DNA from 2 places in the Pseudomonas sp. LBUM1660 genome. Region 2 is predicted to be linked to the other one. Evidence: riboswitches for the same ligand, from Rfam matches in the RefSeq annotation. Region 2 holds a riboswitch; the other holds the start of a gene.
What was found. Region 2 has a riboswitch for cobalamin ahead of cobO (cob(I)yrinic acid a,c-diamide adenosyltransferase). Riboswitches for the same ligand answer to the same signal wherever they lie in the genome.

Region 1 (4,208 bases), 960 kb from region 2:
ATGCGATTTTGAACTGCGCTTCCAGCGCTTCCGGAGCGAGCATTGAGTGCACTTCCGGTTGCGGCGCGCCGATCACGTGCGGAACGGCGAGAATCGCCACGCCGAGGATCTTCATCAGCCAGTGACGACTGAACACGATCAGCGCGATGCCGACCGCCGTGGACGCGGCCGTGCCGATCCACCAGAGTTGCCGTTGGGCCAGATCAGCCGCGGCAGTGCCCGGCAGTTCAGGCGGCAGGCCGAGGGTCGGCGCCAGCACGAAGGTCGCGTAACCGGCCAGGCCCCAAAGCAAGCCTTGGGAGGTTTTGGTCGGTGCACGCAAGGTGTAGAGACCGGCGAGCATCAGGGCGAAACCGACGGCGACCACCAGGTTGCCGCCCGTGGTCGACAGCACACGCTGCCAGCCGTCTTCCGGCTCCCAGGCTTCGGCGTCGTGAGTGTGAGCGGCGACACCGGCGGCGTGTTCGTGAACTTCAACAGCGGCCGGCTCGGATTTTTCGTAGGTTTCGGCCTGCAGAATCAGCGGAGAGACCCAGAAACTTTGCAGCAGGGTCAGCAACAGGGCGGCCAGCAGCCCGCTGAAACCTGCGGTTTGCGCAATACGCTTGATCATGTCGGCAGGTCTCAATGGCACGGGAAGGCTGAACTGTGACGGGTATCGTGCGCGGCATTGTGCACCGCTTCGATGTGCGAGAAACCGGCGAAATACACGAGGCACGCACCGAGGATCGACGCGCATACGGCGGTGGTCAGGCGTTGGCTCAGGGTCGTGGTGGTGCTGGCGGTGCTGTGGCCGGTGCTGCTGATGATCGACATGGCGCTTCCCTCTGGTCTGTCAGTGGGTGAATAGAGCGCATGGAAGACCCCTGCGAGTCGGGCGCGCAGAGGTTCAAACAGCGCCCGCCCACCGCGGGTTTGTTATTCGGTGACGTAAAGGTCACTTTGTGTTGCGGGCCGGTCTCCGGGCTCACGAGGGGCCAAGGCTTGCGCCTGAACCTGCAAGCATCACCTTCCCATGCCGAACTGCTGGCACAGTGGATCTGACGCTTCGCTCGCTTACCGTTGCGGGGGCAGCACCGGACTGACATGGCTTTGAGTAAAGCACATGATTCACCGGTTTCCCGTTTCACCCTGTGAAGGGCACCCGTAACAAGGCGTGTAGGAGAGCATGGGCGGGGGTTTGGCGTCAATTGGCATGGGTTCTCATTTCGATGCCGAGGTGAATTCTTCGCGGGCAAGCCTCGCTCCTACAAAAGCACCGCCATCCTGTAGGAGCGAGGCTTGCCCGCGAAGGGGCCGGTGAGGGCACCACAAGACATTGACCCGCCCCCACACCATGCGTAGCCTTGCGCTTTCGAGGTTCTTCGGCATTTGCCGAAGCTAAGAAGGGAACGCGGTCGATGCCGCGGCTGCCCCCGCAACTGTGAACGGTGATGTTCGCTGCCACGCCACTGCAAACCCTGTTCAGCGGGTTCGCGGGAAGGCGCAGTGAATGCCAGGCCCTCAAGCCCGGCACACCGTCAGCCAGGAGACCTGCCTCGACACAGATTCTCACTACAACCGGGCGGGGTGATCCGGTGGCGAACTCTTCCGCGCGCGCATCCGTCGCAGCGATTGTCGTCCCGTATGCCCGCCACCTTGCCAAAGGGCATCCGATGAAAACACTGGCCAAACTCCCCGTCACCATCGTTACCGGCTTCCTCGGCTCGGGTAAAACCACCTTGCTGCGGCACATGCTCGACAACGCGCAGGGCCGCCGCATCGCGGTGATCGTCAACGAGTTCGGCGAGCTGGGCATTGACGGCGAAATCCTCAAACAATGCTCCATCGGTTGCACCGAAGAAGAAGCCAACGGTCGCGTCTACGAACTGGCCAACGGTTGCCTGTGCTGCACCGTCCAGGAAGAATTCTTCCCGGTGATGCGCGAACTCGTCGCCCGTCGCGGCGACCTCGACCACATCCTGATCGAAACCTCGGGCCTGGCCCTGCCAAAGCCGCTGGTTCAAGCCTTCCAGTGGCCGGAAATCCGCAGCGCCTGCACCGTTGACGCGGTCATCACCGTGGTCGACAGCCCAGCCGTTGCCGCCGGCACTTTCGCGGCTTTCCCGGATCAGGTCGACGCCCAGCGCAAACTCGACCCGAACCTGGACCACGAATCGCCGCTGCACGAGCTGTTCGCCGACCAACTGGCCAGCGCCGACCTGGTGATCCTCAACAAGGCCGACCTGATCAGCCCGGAAGACCTGGCCCGTGTGCGCCTGGAAGTCGCCGAAGAACTGCCGCCAGCCGTCAAAGTCATCGAAGCCAGCAGCGGCCGCGTGCCACTGGATGTGTTGATCGGCCTCGGCGCCGGTTCCGAAGAACACATCGACAGCCGGCACAGCCATCACGATCACCACCATGAAGGCGAAGACGATCACGATCACGACGCCTTCGATTCCATCTCCATCGAACTGCCCCAAGCCGACGAAAGCCTGCTGCTGGACGCGCTGACCCAACTGGTGGTCCAGCACGGCATTCTGCGGGTCAAAGGTTTCGCGGCGATTCCGAACAAACCGATGCGCCTGCTGATTCAGGGCGTGGGCACGCGTTTCGACAAGCATTTCGACCGTCAGTGGGGCGCCGGTGAAGCGCGCACCACGCGCCTGGTGCTGATCGGCCAGGAACTGGACGCCGCTTTGCTTGAAGCGCAATTGCGCGCCGCGCTCAGCGTTTAAGCCATGCACCTGCTCAGGACCCAGCCCGGCGGTTTCGTGTCGGATGACAACATTGCCGACCTTGGACAAACCCCTGCCGAGCTGGTGATCCTGTGCAGCGGCGATTCCAGCCTGGCGCTGCTTGCCGAAGCGGCGCAGCAACTGCCGGACGATTACCCGAGCGTGCGCCTGGCCAATCCGATGCAGGTGCAGAATCACGCATCGGTCGACCTGTATGTCGACGAAGTGCTGCGCCATGCCAAGGTGATTCTGATTTCGCTGCACGGCGGCATCGCCTATTGGCGTTACGGGGTCGAACGTCTGGTGGAGCTGTCCCAGCGCGGTGTGCAACTGATTCTGGTACCGGGGGATGACCGGCCGGACCCGGAACTCAGTGACCTGAGCACCGTGACCGCCGACGACCGCGACCGGCTCTGGCAGTTTTTGCGGCAGGGCGGCATGGCCAATGCCCTGGATTTTTTCCGCTGCCTGGCCAATCGCTGGCTGGATCGCGATTACGCCTGGGCCGAGCCGCAAACCTTGCCGCGCACGGCGATTTACCACCCGCAAAAGAGCCCCGCTGACCTTAACGATTGGCAAGCCGATTGGCAGGCCGGTCAACCGGTGGCGGCGGTGCTGTTTTATCGCTCGCATTTACAGGCGGCGAACACCGCGTTCATCGATGTTTTCTGCCAGCGTTTGCAGGCGGCGGGTTTAAATCCGTTGCCGATTGCGCTGGCCAGTCTGAAAGAGCCCGGCTGCCTGACGGTGGTCGAGGACCTGCTGGACGAAGTCGAGGCGGGGGTGATCCTCAACACCACCGGTTTCGCTCAATCCAGCCCCGAAGCGCCGCATCTGCGGCCGTTTCGACGCAACATTCCGGTGATCCAGGCGATCTGCGCCCAGGACAACGAGCCGGGCTGGCTTGCCAGTGAACAGGGCCTCGGCCCGCGTGATCTGGCGATGCACATCGCGCTGCCGGAACTGGACGGACGGATCATCAGCCGGCCGATCAGCTTCAAGGACCTGGCGTGGCGCAGCGAGCGCAGTCAGTCGGACGTGGTGTGCTATCGAGCACAACCGGAGCGCATGGATTTCGTCGCCGAGCTGGCGCGGCGCTGGATCGACCTGGCGCGAGTGCCGAATAGCGAAAAACGCATCGCGCTGATCCTCGCCAACTACCCGACCCGCGATGGGCGCATTGGCAATGGCGTGGGCCTCGATACCCCGGCCGCCGCGCTGAACATCCTGCGGGCGCTGCACACTGAAGGATATCCGTTGCCCGACGAGTTGCCGGACAGCGGCACTGCGTTGATTCAACAATTGCTCGGCGGTGTCAGCAACGACCTCGACACCATTGATCAGCGTCCCTGCGCGCAAAGTTTGGCAATGGACGACTATCGGCTGATGTTCAACCGATTGCCCGAAGCCAATCAGCAAGCGGTGCTGGAGCGCTGGGGCACGCCCGAAAGCGATCCGATGTGCCGTGACGGACGCATGATGATCGCCGGG
Region 2 (4,208 bases):
CATTGACTCACTCCCCAATAATTTTCATACAGCAACTCACTGAGCGGACGCGCCTGCGCCCACCCTTCGAGTACCAGCATCGGCGCCGGATAGAATTCCTTGACCGGGCCGAGGCAAAGAACCGCCAACGGCTTGGCCCCGGGTGGCAAACCCAGCAGGTCCGCCAGCGCTTGCGGCTCGAACAGCGACACCCAGCCCATGCCCAGACCTTCAGCGCGGGAGGCCAGCCAGAGGTTCTGGATCGCGCAGGACAACGAGGCCATGTCCATTTCCGGCAAGGTGCGACGACCGAAGATGTGGCGCTCGCGATCGTCCATCAGCGCGGCGACCAGCACCTCGGCGCAGTCGTTGATGCCTTCGACCTTGAGCTTCATGAATTCGTCGGTGCGCTCGCCGAGTGCTTCGGCGGTGCGGATGCGTTCTTCTTCCACCAGCTGCTGGATCTTGCTGCGCAGGGCCTGGTCGCTGATGCGGATGAAGCGCCAGGGCTGCATCAGGCCGACGCTCGGCGCTTGGTGGGCGGCTTCGAGCAGGCGTCGTAGCAACTCAGGCTCGACAGTGCCGCCGCTGAAGTGGCGCATGTCGCGACGTTCGGCGATGGCCCGGTAGACCGCTTCGCGTTCGGCTTCGGAGAATGCGTTGTCGGTCATGGCCTGCTCGCGAAGACTGCATCAAAGTCCGGCGCAAAAAGAGCGGCAACCGCCGAAGGATTGGACGGAAAATAAAAATGCACATAAGAGGCCGTCATCCGCCCCGCACGATAAACCGCCTCCGCCCCCCGTCCGCCGTTCGGACTGAGTCCACGGGCAATCGGCTCAAGTTCGGTGCTGGTCAACGAATGGTGATAGGTGTGGCCACGCAACGCACCTTCCGGCAACTCAACCGCTTGCAAAGCCAACGCGGCCAGACGCTTTTGCATCACCGCATCACCTTTGAGCAAGCCAACCAATTCAGCGCGAGTACCTTCGACATCGGTCAGCGAATCGAGCAGGTACAACATCCCGCCACACTCGGCCAGCAACGGTTTGCCAGCGGCATGATGGGCGCGGATCGCGTCGAGCATCGAGGTGTTCTGTGACAGCGCCACATGGTGCAGTTCCGGATAACCGCCCGGCAGATAAAGGCTGTCCGCCTCTGGCAAATCAGCATCGCGGATCGGCGAGAAGAACAGCAACTCGGCGCCCATGGCCCGCAGCAAATCGAGGCTCGCGCCGTAGGTGAAGGCGAACGCTTCATCACGGGCCACGGCAATTCGGATGCCTTTAAGCAAAGGCTCGGCGGCGATCACATCGGGCCCGGCGAATTCCACCGCGGGCGGCAGCGCCACATCGCAACTGCTGGCCAGCGATTCGGCCGCCGCATCAAGGCGCACGTCGAGATCGTTCAACTCGCTGGCCTGAACCAGACCGAGATGCCGACTCGGCAATTCGATCCCGGTTTCCCGCGACAAGGCGCCGTACCAGCGCAAGCCTTCAGTCAGGCTGCCTTCGAGCAATTGCGCATGACGCAGCGTGCCCACGCGGTTGGCCAATACACCGGCAAACGGCAAGTCCGGCTGATACTTCGCCAGCCCCAGCGCCAGCGCACCGAAGGTCTGCGCCATCGCCGTGCCGTCAATCACCCCGAGCACCGGCACACCGAAATGCCGCGCCAGGTCGGCGCTGGACGGCGTGCCGTCGAACAGCCCCATGACGCCTTCAATGAGGATCAGGTCGGCGTCCCCGGCCGCCTCCCACAACAGCCGACGGCTTTCCTGCTCGCCGACCATCCACATGTCCAGTTGATACACCGGCGCACCGCTGGCGCGCTCGAGAATCATCGGATCGAGAAAGTCCGGGCCGCATTTGAACACGCGCACCTTGCGCCCCTGATTGCGGTGCAAACGGGCCAGCGCGGCGGTGACAGTGGTCTTGCCCTGACCGGAGGCCGGCGCGGCAATCAATACCGCCGGGCATTGACGATGGCTACTCATAAAGTGCAGCTCACAACTCGACGCCTTTTTGCGCTTTGATCCCGGCCTGGAACGCGTGCTTGATCACGCCCATTTCGGTGACCGTGTCGGCCAGTTCGATCATCTCTGGCTTGGCGCCGCGACCGGTGACCACCACGTGTTGCATCGGTGGACGCGCCTGCAAGTCGGTGAGCACCTGATCGAGGTCGAGGTAACCGTGCTTGAGGGCAATATTCAACTCATCCAGCACCACCAGACCAATCGACGGGTCACGCAACAACTCACGCGACACAGCCCACGCGGCTTCAGCGGCGGCGATGTCACGCTGGCGGTCCTGGGTTTCCCAGGTGAAGCCCTCGCCCATCACATGAAAACGCACCTGCTCCGGGAAGCGGCGGAAGAACAGCTCTTCGCCGGTGCTGTTACGGCCCTTGATGAACTGCACCACGCCGCACTGCATGCCGTGGCCCATGGACCGGGCGAGCATGCCGAAGGCCGAGCTGCTCTTGCCTTTGCCGTTGCCGGTCAGCACCAGCAGCAGGCCGCACTCATTCGGCGAGTTGGCGATGCGTTCGTCGATCACGGCTTTTTTGCGCTGCATGCGCGCCAAGTGGCGTTCGTCACGATCAGGGGAATCAGTCATGGGGAGCTCTCCGTTGAGGCTGGATAACGGCGGGCAGGCACAAGAATAGACGGCAAGAAGCCTGGCATCGCCCACCGTGATGCCGTTGAATGAATCAGGCCGGTCTCCGGGCTCATGAGCGGCTCGCGCCGGACTGCGCGCCTTCCCATGTCGACAGTCGACACAGTGGCTCAAGACGCAGTCTTTACTCATTTACCGTTGCGGGGGCAGCGCCGGGATCGTGACGTTTCGTCGCTTGGTGATAGTCACTCACCGGCTTCCCTGTTTCACTCTGTCGGCCACCGCCACAGAGCACCTGAAACAAGCCGCGAAGGTTAGAGGGTTGGGGGTGGAGCGTCAATTGAAGACAAAGCGCGAGCGCTCGATATACTGCTGCCCATCAATTACGTGACGTCAATCTTGCACCACACCGTCAGCAGTGATATCAAAGCGCCATAAAACCCAACAACACAATTACAAGGGTGAGCAACATGCAAGGCATGATCATCAGCAATCCGAAGCTGGAATTCCTGCGACCGGTGCTGGAACGCTGGTTTGACTGTATCGACCGCTTTAACGCTGTGCGCGGCGATAACGACACACCTTATTGGTACGACGAAAAAGCCAACCTCGGCCTGCTCTCTGCAGCAGCCTGGATGGCGGAAATGGTCACACTGCAACAAACACCGACGCGCAAACAGAATGAAGAAGGGGAACGCAACGGCCGCGCCGATCTGTATATCGCCACCCCCGAACAACGCGCCTACCTTCAGACTACTCAACGCTGGCCGCGGGTCAATAGCCTGAACCTGACTCAAGCGCTGCAGGACATCACCAGCAACGCCAAGCGCATCAGCTACGCCAGCGACCTGAGACTCGGCTGCCTGTTCGTTGCGCCTCAAAAGGCACAGCAGAGCGCGACACCGGAAGAACTCCAGGACATGGTCGACGACCTGCAAAAGGAACACAGCTGCGCCGTGGCCTGGTATTTCCCATACGCCTACCGCAAGTTGCGCAACGAAGCGGGCAACTATCACCCCGGCATCGCCGTGCTGCTCAAGGAAGCCCGCGGCTGACTGGTTGAACCATCGCGTGCTTAAGCTTCTCTATGATTAAGACAATGCACTCATAGGGAAGTCCAGCATGCACAAGCCCCAGCTCGTTCTCGTCATCGCGCTCGCCGGAGGGCTCGCCGCTTGTGGTGAAACCTCCAGCCTGCAAGTCTCCGACGGCACCGGCCCGTCACCCAAACTGCCCGAACCGAACAAGACCCTGATCCCGACGGTGAACATCGCCCCGGCGATCGGCTGGCCGGATGGCGCGAAACCCACCGCTGCGGCGGGCACTCAAGTGGCGGCATTTGCCGAAGGGCTCGATCACCCGCGCTGGCTCTACGTGCTGCCCAACGGCGATGTGCTGGTAGCCGAAACCAACGCGCCACCGAAACCCGATGACGGCAAAGGCGTTAAAGGCTGGGTCATGAAGAAAGTCATGGGCCGTGCCGGCGCCGCCGTTCCCAGCCCGAATCGCATCACGCTGCTGCGGGACAAGGACCACGACGGCATCGCCGAAACCCGCACGGTGTTCCTGGAAAACCTCAATTCGCCCTTCGGCATGACCCTGGTCGGCAATGAC

Region 1: another riboswitch for cobalamin. It lies ahead of cobW (cobalamin biosynthesis protein CobW); the one in region 2 lies ahead of cobO (cob(I)yrinic acid a,c-diamide adenosyltransferase).

The regions. Positions count from the first base shown of each region.
Region 1 covers NZ_CP166795.1:2,954,665-2,958,872, forward strand. Annotated here, with positions in the region: gene ACA068_RS14005 (CbtA family protein) at 1-613, opposite strand, end outside; gene ACA068_RS14010 (CbtB domain-containing protein) at 625-816, opposite strand; cobalamin riboswitch at 936-1,163, opposite strand; cobalamin riboswitch at 1,341-1,555, shown strand; gene cobW (cobalamin biosynthesis protein CobW) at 1,656-2,717, shown strand; gene cobN (cobaltochelatase subunit CobN) at 2,721-4,208, shown strand, end outside.
Region 2 covers NZ_CP166795.1:1,996,332-2,000,539, reverse strand. Annotated here, with positions in the region: gene bluB (5,6-dimethylbenzimidazole synthase) at 1-650, opposite strand, end outside; gene cbiB (adenosylcobinamide-phosphate synthase CbiB) at 1-3, opposite strand, end outside; gene ACA068_RS09400 (cobyrinic acid a,c-diamide synthase CobB) at 647-1,972, opposite strand; gene cobO (cob(I)yrinic acid a,c-diamide adenosyltransferase) at 1,983-2,594, opposite strand; cobalamin riboswitch at 2,675-2,908, opposite strand; gene ACA068_RS09390 (hypothetical protein) at 3,065-3,649, shown strand; gene ACA068_RS09385 (PQQ-dependent sugar dehydrogenase) at 3,717-4,208, shown strand, end outside.